Regions from separate parts of the Mesorhizobium sp. LjNodule214 genome, predicted to be linked through region 1. Evidence: riboswitches for the same ligand, from Rfam matches in the RefSeq annotation. Region 1 holds a riboswitch; each other region holds the start of a gene.
The links. Region 1 has a riboswitch for S-adenosylmethionine ahead of metX (homoserine O-acetyltransferase MetX). Riboswitches for the same ligand answer to the same signal wherever they lie in the genome.

Region 1 (4,274 bases):
GCCGCCGCGCTCAAATGCCTGCGCTTCGGCGGCCGGCTGGGCGCGCCGGACCGGGCCGAGACGCTGGCCATGATGGCGGCCCACTGGCCGGCAAATTTGGAGGCGTGAGACCTACCCCTTGGCCGGATGCTCGACGGCTTGCCGGCCGAAGTCCGGCACGTCGATGTCCTGGCCGGCCTCAATGATCGAGCGGCGCACGGCACGCGTGCGGGTGAACAGGTCGAACAGCTTTTCGCCGTCGCCCCAGCGGATCGCCCGCTGCAGCGAGGCGAGATCCTCCGAGAATCGCGCCAGCATTTCGAGGATCGCATCCTTGTTATGCAGGCAGACGTCGCGCCACATGGTCGGGTCGGAAGCGGCGAGACGGGTGAAGTCGCGAAAACCGGAAGCCGAATATTTGATGACTTCGGACTTGGTCACCGACTGCAAATCGTCGGCGGTGCCGACGATGTTGTAGGCGATGATATGAGGCAGATGCGAGACGATGGCCAAAGTCATATCGTGATGCTGCGGGTCCATTGTGTCGATGTTGGAGCCGCAACGCCGCCAGAATTCCGACAGCCGCTCCAGCGCCTCCGGATCGGTGCCCGGCAGCGGCGTGAAGATGCACCAGCGATTGTCGAAGAGGTCGGCGAAGCCGGCATCCGGCCCCGATTTTTCCGTGCCGGCCAGCGGATGGCCGGGTATGAAATGCACGCTCTCCGGCACATGCGGCTGCATCTGCGCGATGACGGAGGCCTTGGTCGAGCCGACATCGGTGAGGATGGCGCCCTTCTTCAGCGCCGGCGCGATTTCTTCCGCGACCGCGCCGGAGGAGCCGACCGGCACCGAAACGATGATCAGATCGGCATCGCGCACCGCTTCCTTCGCATCGGTGGTGTAGGAATCCCCCAGCCCAAGTTCCCTGGCCCGCCCCAGCGTCGTTTCGCTGCGCGTCGAGATGGCGACATGGCGAGCGAGGCCCTCGCGGCGGATGACGCGGGCCAGCGACGAGCCGATCAGGCCGATGCCGACCAGCGCGATCTTTTCGAACAGCGGTGATGTCATGGTGTTCTAGCTTTTCAGGAATGTCGTGAGGGCGTCGATGACGCCGCGATTGGCTTCTTCGGTGCCGATGCTCATGCGCAGCGCATTGGGAAAGCCGTAACCGGAAACGCGCCGCAAAATGAAGCCGCGCGCAGTAAGGTAGTCGTCGGCAGCCGCCGCCGAATGCTTCTTGTCGTCGAGAAAGTGGATCAGCAGGAAATTGCCGACGCTCGGCGTTACCCTGAGGCCCAGCTTTGTCAATTCCTCAGTCAACCAGGTCAGCCAGGTCTCGTTGTGCACCACGCTGCGCTCGACATGGGCGCGGTCGCGGATGGCGGCGATCCCGGCCTCGATCGCCGTGGCGTTGACGTTGAAGGGGCCGCGAATGCGGTTGATCGCGTCGACGACGTGCATCGGACCATACATCCAGCCGATCCGCGCCCCGCCAAGGCCGAGCTTGGAGAAGGTGCGGGTCATGACCACGTTCTCGGTTCCGCCGACCAACTCGATGCCGGCTTCATAGTCGTTGCGGCGGACATATTCTGCGTAAGCCGCATCGAGCACCAGAAGCACGTTTTTCGGCAGCCTCGCATGCAGGCGGCGCACCTCCTGGAACGGCACATAGGTGCCGGTCGGATTGTTGGGATTGGCGAGAAACACGATCTTGGTGCGCGGCGTCACGGCGGCCAGTATCGCATCGATGTCGGCGCGCTCGTCGGTCTCCTTGACAGCGACCGGCGTCGCACCGGCCGACTGGATGTAGATCTTGTAGACCATGAAGGCGTGTTCGGTAAAAATCGCTTCATCGCCAGGCGCCAGATAGGTCTGCGCCAGCAGGCCCAATATCTCGTCGGAGCCGTTGGAACAGATGATGTTTGCCGCATTCAGCCCGTGCACCTCGGCGATCGCCTCGCGCAGCCGCCTGGCGGTGCCGTCGGGATAGATATCGAGTTTTGCCGCGACCTCGCGCGCGGCCTCGATCGCCTTCGGCGACGGGCCGAGCGGGTTCTCGTTCGACGACAATTTGTAGACCTTGGCGACACCGGCCGGCGCCGTGCTCTTGCCGGGCACATAGGCGTCGATATCCATGATGCCCGCGCGGGGCGTTGGCCGTGCCTGATCCGGTCTCTTGTTCATGTCTAACAAATCCATCGAGAATTCTTCCGCCGGAAGCCGCAGCGGAAATACTAGCCGTGGCCCGGAATGTCGAGAGCCGGCAGTGGCGCGAGCGACCGGCCGTTGACGGCAAGGCGCGCGAGTTCTAGAAGAATGTGACAGTTCCGTGGTGATTTGGCCGGTCGGCTTGCAGCCACGTTAAACAACTCGCTAAAGGGCCGTTTGCATCCTGTAACCGGCTTTGCGAGGGCATTGCCGGTTTTTTGTTGTCCGCCGCCGGCCGGACGATGCGTAATGCAAGAGAGAGACAATGGCCGCTCCGCGCCCTGGAAAAACCAACAACGAGATCGACGCACCGTCGAGCCCGGTGTTGCGTTTCGGCGCCGACAAGCCGCTGAAGCTCGACGCCGGCACGCTTTTGTCGCCGTTCCAGATCGCCTACCAGACCTATGGCACGCTGAACGATGCCCGCTCCAACGCCATCCTCGTCTGCCATGCGCTGACCGGCGACCAGCACGTTGCCAGCACCAATCCGGTGACCGGCAAGCCGGGCTGGTGGGAGGCGCTGATCGGCCCCGGCAGGATCATCGACACCAACCGTTTCTTCGTCATCTGTTCCAACGTCATCGGCGGCTGTCTCGGGTCCACCGGCCCCGCCTCGACCAATCCGGCCACCGGCAAGCCCTACGGGCTCGACCTGCCGATCATCACCATCCGCGACATGGTGCGAGCGCAGCTTATGCTGGTCGACCATTTCGGCATCGAAAAACTGTTCTGCGTGCTCGGCGGCTCGATGGGCGGCATGCAGGTGCTGGAATGGGCCTCGACCTATCCGGAGCGCGTCTTCTCTGCGTTGCCGATCGCCACCGGCGCCCGCCATTCCTCGCAGAACATCGCCTTCCATGAGGTCGGCCGGCAAGCCGTCATGGCCGACCCGGACTGGCATGGCGGCAAATATTTCGAGCATGGCAAGCGCCCGGAAAAGGGCCTGGCGGTGGCGCGCATGGCCGCCCACATCACCTATCTGTCGGAAGCGGCACTTCACCGCAAGTTCGGCCGCAATCTGCAGGACCGCGAGGCGCTGACGTTCGGCTTCGACGCCGACTTCCAGATCGAGAGCTACCTGCGCCATCAGGGCATGACCTTCGTCGATCGCTTCGACGCCAACTCCTATCTCTACATGACCCGTTCCATGGATTACTTCGACCTCGCCGCCGACCATGGCGGCCGGCTGGCCGATGCCTTTGCCGGCACCAAGACCCGCTTCTGCCTGGTGTCCTTCACCAGCGACTGGCTGTTCCCGACCGAAGAGAGCCGCTCGATCGTGCATGCGCTGAACGCCGCCGGCGCCTCCGTCTCCTTCGTCGAGATCGACACCGACCGCGGCCACGATGCCTTCCTGCTCGAGGAACCGGAACTGTTCGCCGCCATCAACGGCTTCATCGGCTCGGCCGCCCGGGCCAGAGGGCTTAGCGCATGACCCCGAAAAGTAGCAGACTTTTCGGACCGGGACCATGCGCCAGGCAGGAGGCGAAGCCATGAGCGTCAACCGCGCCCAGCGCGTCGACCTTGAAGTCGTCGCCGGTCTCATCCCGCCGCGGTCGCGGGTGCTGGACGTCGGCTCCGGCGACGGCCTGCTGCTCGAACTGCTGCAGGCGACCAAGCACGTCGACGGCCGCGGCCTGGAATTGTCGCAGCGCGGCGTCAACGAATGCGTGGCGCGCGGCCTAAGCGTCATCCAGGGCGACGCCGACACGGACCTCGAATTCTATCCCGACAAGGGTTTTGATTTCGTCGTCCTGTCGCAGACCCTGCAGGCCACCCGCAACCCTAAGCTGGTGCTCGACGAACTGCTAAGGATCGGCAACCGCGCCATCGTCTCCTTCCCCAATTTCGGCCACTGGCGGGTGCGGCTGTCGCTGTTTGTCAAGGGACGGATGCCGGTGACCAAGGACCTGCCCTATTCCTGGTACGACACACCCAACATCCATTTCTGCACCATCCGCGACTTCGTCAATCTGGTCGAGGAGCTCGGCGCCACGGTGGAAAGGGCGACCGCTCTCGACGCCAACGGCCAGAAGATCGGCCTCTCGATGCCGTGGTGGTTCTGGAATTTCTTCGGCCAGCAGGCG
Region 2 (4,274 bases), on a different contig from region 1:
GGGCTTCGCCCAAGGCAAGAGCATGCTGTGGAAGAAACCCGTGCTCGACGCCAATGGCGGCATCCGCGCGCTTGCCGCCGAGATCGCCGAGGACGCCGCCGCGACCAAGCTGGTCAACGGGCTGGGGCTGCGCGTCAATCTTGTCGCTTCGCCCTTCGAGCAGCCGCTTGGGGAGCGCCATCTCGGTGACATATGGTCGCGCCAGGCCCGCTGGGCGCGCCTGCGCCGCGTCACCTTCCCGTTGTTCTTCGCCCCCGAAATCCTGACCGGCGTGGCCGTGCCGCTGGCACTGGCGCTGGTCGCAGCGGCCGGCGCCGGCATCAGTCTGTCGCTCACCGTGCTCTGCGTTCTGGCGCTCGCCTATGTGCCGGAATGCGCGTTGGCTTGGGCCAAGGGCTGGTATCTGTCGCCACGTACCATTCCGGCGATGATGGTGCGTGACCTGATGCTGCCGGCGATCTGGGCGCGCGGCTGGCTCGGCGGCTCGGTCGACTGGCGCGGCAATGCGATGACCATCCGCACCAAGGCTATGACCGAGCTGGAAGAGGGCGCCTGAGCAACGCTCAGGCGTTTGTCCAATCGCAGTCTGGACCCTTTATTTGGCGGATTTCAGCGCCTGTTCGACATCGGCGAGCAGATCGTCCGCATCCTCAAGTCCGACCGAAAGCCTGAGCGTGCCCGGGCCGATACCGAGCTCGGCGCGCGCCTCGTCGCTGAGGTTCTTGTGCGTCGTCGTCGCCGGATGGGTTATCAGGCTCTTGGCGTCGCCGAGATTGTTGGAGATCAGCACGATGTCAAGCGCGTTCTGGAAGGCGAAGGCCGCCTGCTTGCCGCCCTTGACGTCGAGACAGATCAGCGTCGAGCCGCCCGTCATCTGCTTCTTGACGATATCGGCCTGCGGATGGTCGGCGCGGCCCGGATAGATGACGCGGGCGATTTCTGGGCGCTCGGCAAGGAAGTCGGCGATCTTGCCGGCACTTTCCGTCTGCTGGCGCACGCGCAGCGGCAGCGTCTCCAGGCCCTTGAGCAGCGTCCAGGCATTGAACGGCGACAGGCTGGGGCCGGTGTGGCGGAAATAGTCGTGCAAATTCTCGTCGATCCACTTCTTGTCCGACAGGATGACACCGCCGAGGCAGCGGCCCTGGCCGTCAATATGTTTTGTCGCCGAATAGACGACGATATGGGCGCCAAGCTGCAAGGGCTTCTGCTGCAAGGGCGTGGCAAAGACGTTGTCGACGATCAGCCTGGCGCCGATCGAATTGGCCAGCGAAGCGACGGCGGCGATGTCGACCACTTCCAGCGTCGGATTGGTCGGGCTTTCGAGGAAGAACAGTTTGGTGTTCGGCCTGACCGCCTTTTCCCAGTTGGCGATATCGGTGCCGTCGACCAGCGTTGCCTCGATGCCGTATTTCGGCGCCAGCGTCTCGACCACCCAGCGGCAGGAGCCGAACAGCGCGCGTGCCGCCACGATATGGTCGCCGGCCCTGGCGCTGCACAGAAGGGCAGCCGTCACCGCCGCCATGCCGGAGGCCGTGGCGCGCGCGTCTTCCGCGCCTTCCAGCGCGCACATGCGCTTTTCGAACATGTCGACGGTGGGATTGGCATAGCGCGAATAGATGAAGCCCGGTTCCTCGCCCTTGAAGCGGGCTTCCGCCGCCTGTGCCGTCTCGTAGACATAGCCCTGGGTGAGGTACATCGCCTCGGAGGTCTCGCCGAAGCCGGAACGCAAGGTCCCGCCATGCACGAGTGCCGTCTGAGGTTTCCAGTCGCGCTTCTTGGTCATTGCTCTGTCCCAAACACAAAAAAAACCGGCCGCGAAAGTCGCAACCGGTCCATACGGCCTTGCGGCCAACGGTCCTTTAGCGACTTGTTTAACGTGGCTGCAAGCCGACCGGCCAAATCACCACGGGATAACGACCCTTTAGACCCGCACCGCGCTTGCGTCAATTGCCGGCTTCATTAAGAGGTTTGTACCAGGCAGGTTCCGCAAAAGTGTTCGACGGTTTTGCGGCAAGAACCTGCGGCGAAAAAAAGCCCGGCCTTGAAGCGGAGCCAAGCCTTTGCGGCAGACAGGCATTCTTCCCGATCAGGACATTTCCGCGCTTTTCCAGTCGGGCGCGCTGAAATCGCCGCGCGCTCTCGACGCCGACCAAATCCAGCCGGCCAGCCTCGATCTGAGGCTCGGCGACAAGGCCTGGCGCGTGCGCGCCTCCTTCCTGCCCGGTCCCAACCACCAGGTCGTCGACAAGCTCGAGCGGCTGAAGCTGCACGAGATCAGCCTCGCCGAGGGCGCTGTGCTGGAAACCGGCTGCGTCTACATCGTGCCGCTGCTGGAAAGCCTGGCCTTGCCGGCCGACATTTCCGCTTCGGCCAACCCGAAGAGCTCGACCGGGCGGCTCGACATCTTCACCCGCGTGATGACCGATCGCGGCCATGAGTTCGACAAGATCGCCGCCGGCTATCATGGTCCACTCTATCTCGAGGTCAGCCCGCGCACCTTCCCGATCGTCGTGCGCGCCGGCTCGCGGCTGTCGCAGATCCGTTTCCGTACTGGCAACGCGCTGCTGTCGGAAGATGAATTGCGCGACCTGCACCATGCCGAGATGCTGGTGGCCACCGAGCCGCCTAACATTTCCGGCGGCGGCATTGCGCTGTCCATCGATCTCGACGGCGACAAGGACGGGCTGGTAGGCTATCGCGGCAAGCACCACACCGGCCTGATCGATGTCGACAAGCGTGCCGCGCAGGATGTCGTCGATTTCTGGGAGCCGCTCTACAAGAGCGGCGCCGGCGAACTGGTGCTCGATCCGGACGAGTTCTACATCCTGGTGTCCCGCGAGGCGGTGCATGTGCCGCCGCTCTACGCCGCCGAGATGACGCCCTTCGACCCGCTGGTCGGCGAATTCCGCGTCCATTATGCCGGCTTCTTCGATCCGGGCTTCGGCCATTCGGCGGCCGGCGGCACCGGCAGCCGGGCGGTGCTCGAAGTGCGCAGCCATGAAGTGCCCTTCATCCTCGATCACGGCCAGATCGTTGGGCGGCTGGTCTACGAGCACATGCTGAAACGGCCGCAGGCGCTTTACGGCACCGATCTCGGCTCGAACTACCAGGCGCAGGGCCTGAAACTGTCCAAGCATTTCCGCGCCGCGCGCTGATCTTTCCGCCACCGCCAGACCGTGCTTGCCTGACCGGGCGCGCCATGCTTGGCTGTGCCTCGGTCCGTCAAGGTGACGGAAATAAAGGGGAAGACCATGCAAATCTCGAGATGGATCCTGTCGGCAGCCGCGGCTGCCATGCTGACGCTCGGCGCCGGTTCGATGTCGGTGCAGGCAGCGGAGAAACTGAAGATCGGCACCGAGGGCGCCTATCCGCCGTTCAACACCATCACTCCGGACGGCAAGGTCGTCGGCTTCGACATCGACATCGCCGATGCGTTGTGCGCGCAGATGAAGGTCGAATGCGAAATCGTCACCCAGGACTGGGACGGCATCATTCCCGCCCTGCAGGCCAAGAAATTCGACGCCATTATCGCGTCGATGAGCATCACCGAGGAGCGCAAGAAGCAGGTCGCCTTCACCAACAAATACTATACGACGCCGCTTGCGCTGGTCGCGCCGAAGGACAGCGAGCTGACCTCGACCGACCCGGCAGCCCTTGCCGGCAAGACCGTGGGTGCCCAGGCATCGACCACCCAGGCCGATTTCGCCCAGGACGTCTACGGCAAGGCCGGCGCCGAGGCCAAACTCTACCCGACCCAGGAAGAGGCGATCACCGACCTGCAAAACGGCCGCCTCGACGCGGTGATCTCGGACAAGTTTGTGCTGGTCGACTGGATGAAGAAGGCGAGCGACGGCTGCTGCAAGATGGTCGGCGACGTCAAGGGCACCGAGACTGAAGCCGGCATCGCCGTGCGCCTTGACGACACCGCACTGCGCGACAAGCTCAACGCGGCCATAGACGCCATCGTCGCCGACGGCACCTACAAGAAGATCCAGGCCAAGTATTTCGACTTCGATATTTATTGAGAGGTTGAAACTGCCAATCTCCCCCACAAGGAGGGGGGAGATCACGCTGTCATCGCCTGCTTTACAGCGCCTTCACCGCCACCTTCACCGGCTTTTCGATTTCGAGCGGGTTGCGCAGCGGCAGGCCGAAGTCACCGGCTTCGATCTCGAAAACATCGCCGGCTTCGGTCCTGATGCCGTCGGCGAAGGACAGCGTCGCCGTGCCGAACATGTGCACATGCACGTCGCCGGGCTGGCGGAAGGCCGAGT
Region 3 (4,274 bases), 2.0 Mb from region 1:
CCTGCAGGTCAAAAACGTCCTCCAGCCCGCCGTCGAAACGGTCGGCCCATAGATGTGCACCCGTTGTCGCATCGATAAGCTGCCCGGTGATGCGCACCCTGCTCGCCGCCTTGCGCACGCTCCCTTCAAGCACGTAGCGCACACCAAGCTCGCGTCCAACCTGCCTAATGTCCACTGCCCGGCCCTTGTAGGTAAAGCTCGAGTTGCGCGCGATGACGAACAGCCAGCGCGTCCGGGACAGCGCGGTGATGATCTCCTCCACCATGCCATCAGCGAAGTAGCCCTGCTCGGGGTCGCCACTTAGGTTGTCGAATGGCAAGACCGCGATGGACGGTTTTTCGGGAAGCGTCAGCGTATCCCTTGTCGAGAATGCCGAAGTGGGTTTTGCTCGACTGACCCGATAGGCGCGCACCGCCGCCACGATGTTGTGGACCTGATGGCTACCGAGGTCGGTGTAGGCGTAGTCTAGTTTGCCTTTGACCTGCTCGTAGACGTTGCTCGCGACGCAGACGCTGCCAGGTTCTGCAAGCTTCTCGATCCGCGCGGCGATGTTCACGCCATCACCGTAGATCGTATCGTCCTCTGCAATCACGTCGCCCAAATTCACGCCCATGCGGAAAGTCATGCGCTTTTCTTCGGGCAAACTTGCATTGTGAGCGGCCAATCCCTCCTGGGCTTCGACCGCACACTGCACCGCGTGGACTGCGCTGGCGAATTCGACAAGAAGGCTGTCGCCAGCGGAACCGACGATGCGTCCGTGCGACTCTGTGATCTTGGGCTCGATCACTTCGGCGCGAAGCCTCCTCAGCTGTGCGAGCGTGCCAACCTCGTCGGCTCCCATGAGGCGGCTGTAGCCGACGACGTCGGCAGCAAGGATTGCGGTGAGGCGTCGCTCCATACTTGTGTCCTGCCTCTTTCATAGGTCGAAGCTCCGGGCGGCGAGCGTATTCTAGTCCTGCCTCGGATGCGAGCGTGCAGTGCCGGCGCCAGCACAGATCAACTTACCACGTCGCTTTGGCCATTCCTCACATGGCGTGGTTTATGGTCCGATCGCGGGTGCTGCCGGAGGGCTATTTTAGGGTCAGCTCACGACATCAGACCTTGGAGGTTGAACGTCCGCTATCGTCACTCCCTAGCTACAAGCGGACCTACTGCTCTCGGCCCAAGAACGCGACGTCCGAGTAGTGGCTTGGTAGTTGGCGCAACGTGCCCGTTCTGGCTGTTGAGCCGAACGGCAACTTCCCATTCACCTCGGCCATCGGCGGCAGCCAGTTGGTAGAGTTTGACTCTAGACTAGAACGCCAGCGGGTGAGATCGCCGCCGCCGGGACGGCCGGTCGCCGGCACCCGCCTCCGGGGTTTGTCCTGTAGCGGGGTGGGGGTGGTTTGTGGAGCCTCAAATCTGCTCGATCTCACACCCCCCAAACTTCAACCACGAGGAGAAAACTTGCCGAAGTGCAATCGTTTTTGTTAAACTGATCTGTGCATCCAGAGAGGGCTTCGGCCCCGCCAACCAGCCTGACCGGCAACGGTGGTGAAGACGATGTGGCCCTGAACGGGGCAACAGTAGGTCGCCAGCCCTCCAGATGCGTGCGAAACGATGGAGGGCATTTTCATGAAGGGGAGGGTACTTCGCGCGAATTGCAGGCGATGATCGCAACCCATGTGACCGCCTATGCCGCGCTCCATCGAGCAGTTCATCGAGCGGGCAGCAGCTGGCACGACCGCAAGATGGCAGACCGAGTTGAACAGGAAGCATTGCTGGACATCTGTTCCTATCCTGCGATCAGCCGGGACGACCGCCGAGCCAAGGCCGAGTACCTGTTGACTGTTGAGGCACGAGGCGAGCTCGACCTGGAAGAGCACATGCAGGCCATCTTGCACTCCATGATACGGGGTTGACTGCTGCGGGTTGACGCGGAAGGCCGATCAAGCTTCGCAAAGTCCAAGCCCGCTGCGAATGCCCACTTAGGTCAGTACCGGTTGTCAACGAACGTCCGATTCGGGCCGGGAGCAGTAGGTCCGCTTGTGGTGCAGGGAAGAACGATAGCGGACGTTAAATCTCCAGGATCCGATGTCCTGAGTTGACCCAAAGCGGCCTCCCAATACCGCGCTCGTTTCGGAGGATTGTGGCGCACCAACTGCAAGCTTCTGAAGCGGACAGTAGCCCCAAGATCGGGCCTTGCCGGACGACATCGAACAGAAAACTCACTTACGCGTCTGATGGTCCCGCGAGGGCTTTGGCGATAGCAGAAAGCAAAAGCTTGGCTGCGAATGGTTTGTGCAGATATGCAAGGCAGCCTGCTGCAAGCGCCTGCGCTTCAAGAGTGTCGTCGTCGACGGCAGTGATGAAGATAACCGGTAAGCTAGAGCCTGAATCGGTTAGCCAATGGCGCAATTGGATGCCGGACATATTGCCAAGATGAATGTCGAGCACCAGGCAAGCTATAGTGCTGGAAGCATCGCGTTCGAGAAATCTTTCTGCCGAATCGTTACCCCATGGTTTTGTAACCGTGTGCGTATAGCAACCGTTCGATGCTTCTTCGCATGCTCGGATCATCTTCCACGACAGCCACTGTCCATGGCGGGCTTTCCAAATTCGTTCCTCGAAGGGCTGACGGGCATGAGCGTTTCGAACGGGATTGTGAGCCGAGTTAATGTCGCTGGATATTGGCCTTTGGTGAAGAATCGGGCGTTGGATTTGGGACTATGGGCGTTGGCTCGATGCGCCCTAGTCGCTCGGCGATAGACACCATCTCGGCCAGCGAGGTCACGCTTAGCTTTTCCATGATGCTGTGCCGGTGCGCCTTGATCGTTCGCTCGGATGTGTTCAAGTCATACGCAACCTGCTTGTTCCGCTTGCCGCGAACAACAAAGTCGAAAACCTGGATTTCGCGGGGCGTAAGATTTGACACCTTGGCCTGAAGCACCTGAATCTGATCGTGTCCGGCGCGCCGCTTCTCGTTCTGCACCAGCGCGCGCTCGATCGCCGCTCGCAAGATTTTCGACGAGACGGGTTTCTCCAGAAAATCATCGGCGCCTGCCTTCATCGCCTGGACGCTGGCTGCGATGGTGCCTTGGCCCGTCAAAAAGACGATGGGAAGCAGCGGCACCGCCTGCGCGAGCCTTTCCTGCAGCTCCGGGCCGCTGAGCCCGGGCATACGCAGATCCAGCAGGATGCATCCGGCTTCGGATTCAGGCACCCGAGCCAGGAAATCCTCGCCCGACTCGTAGCAGTTGGCCCGATAGCCCGAAACTTCGACGATCCGACCGAGCGCCGTTCGAAACGACGCGTCGTCATCGATGATGTGGATGATCGGTTCCATGGTCAGGCAGCTTGGGCGAGTGGCAGGACGAAACGGAATACGGCGCCGCCACCGGCACGATTGTCCGCCCAGATCTTTCCGCCGTAGGTTTCCACGATGGCGCGGGCGATTGAGAGCCCAAGCCCGGTGCCAGTGGATTTGGTCGTGTAGAACGCATCGAACACACTGTCGAGGCGGTTTTTCGGAATGCCGTGCCCAGTGTCGGAAATCGACAGCTCTACCTTCGCGTCATCATGCAGCGCGGCGTGAAACGTCAGCTTGCGATCGATGGTAGAGGCATCAGTCATGGCGTCCATCGCATTGGTTGCCAGGTTCAGAATGACTTGCTGAAGATGAACCCTGTCGGCCCTGACCGGTAGTCGATGGCCCGGTTTTTCGGCGCTGACAACGACGCGAACGTCCACCGAACGACGCCGTTGCGGTCGAGCAGGAACTGACCCATGAGCTGGCCCACGCCGGTCGCCATCATTTGCTGGTCCGCTTCAGTGATATCGTAATTGTCTTTTTTGTTCAGATATTCGAGCGTGGCAAACGGATCCATCGGCTCAGGCATTTCGCCCGGCACGTTGACCCGCATCGCCTTCACATCGCTCATTGAGACCTTGTGCGGCCATACGCTCTCGCCCTCGGTGATCTGCATATTGGGGAGCCCAAAGGCGCGGTGTGAAGCCCGCTCAGGATCAGACGCCGCGAGCAGAGCCGGCATCGGATGATAACGGAGATAAAGGCGTGCCCGTTCGATGGGCGTGTTCACCACCGTGAGGGTTTCGATGCCCTTTGCGTTAAGGGCTGGTGTGAGCAGCGAAACCGTCGCGATATGACGCCTGCAAAAAGGACAATGGAGACCTCGATACAGTCCGACCAGCACTGGCTTCTCGCCGCGGAAATCGTCGATAGCTATCTTGCCCTCGCGAGTAATCGCGTCGAGCACGAAATTGGGCGCCGTTTC

Region 2: it holds a riboswitch for S-adenosylmethionine, as region 1 does, so the genes downstream of both, ACSQ3Z_RS07985 (O-succinylhomoserine sulfhydrylase) here and metX (homoserine O-acetyltransferase MetX) in region 1, are expected to answer to the same signal.
Region 3: it holds a riboswitch for S-adenosylmethionine, as region 1 does, so the genes downstream of both, ACSQ3Z_RS15130 (hypothetical protein) here and metX (homoserine O-acetyltransferase MetX) in region 1, are expected to answer to the same signal.

The regions. Positions count from the first base shown of each region.
Region 1 is NZ_CAXUPE020000002.1:2,271,836-2,276,109, forward strand. Features, by position in the region: gene ACSQ3Z_RS24690 (sugar kinase) at 1-108, shown strand, start outside; gene ACSQ3Z_RS24695 (prephenate/arogenate dehydrogenase family protein) at 112-1,047, opposite strand; gene hisC (histidinol-phosphate transaminase) at 1,054-2,163, opposite strand; SAM riboswitch at 2,299-2,376, shown strand; gene metX (homoserine O-acetyltransferase MetX) at 2,453-3,622, shown strand; gene metW (methionine biosynthesis protein MetW) at 3,681-4,274, shown strand, end outside.
Region 2 is NZ_CAXUPE020000001.1:1,661,458-1,665,731, forward strand. Features, by position in the region: gene ACSQ3Z_RS07980 (ceramide glucosyltransferase) at 1-556, shown strand, start outside; gene ACSQ3Z_RS07985 (O-succinylhomoserine sulfhydrylase) at 596-1,783, opposite strand; SAM riboswitch at 1,840-1,917, opposite strand; gene ACSQ3Z_RS07990 (2'-deoxycytidine 5'-triphosphate deaminase) at 2,061-3,155, shown strand; gene ACSQ3Z_RS07995 (ABC transporter substrate-binding protein) at 3,252-4,025, shown strand; gene araD1 (AraD1 family protein) at 4,087-4,274, opposite strand, start outside.
Region 3 is NZ_CAXUPE020000002.1:252,723-256,996, reverse strand. Features, by position in the region: gene ACSQ3Z_RS15135 (adenylate/guanylate cyclase domain-containing protein) at 1-898, opposite strand, end outside; SAM-I-IV-variant riboswitch at 1,479-1,577, shown strand; gene ACSQ3Z_RS15130 (hypothetical protein) at 1,641-1,901, shown strand; partial or broken gene ACSQ3Z_RS15125 (response regulator transcription factor) at 2,212-2,548, opposite strand; gene ACSQ3Z_RS15120 (response regulator transcription factor) at 2,654-3,325, opposite strand; partial or broken gene ACSQ3Z_RS15115 (sensor histidine kinase) at 3,328-3,738, opposite strand; gene ACSQ3Z_RS15110 (peroxiredoxin-like family protein) at 3,639-4,274, opposite strand, start outside.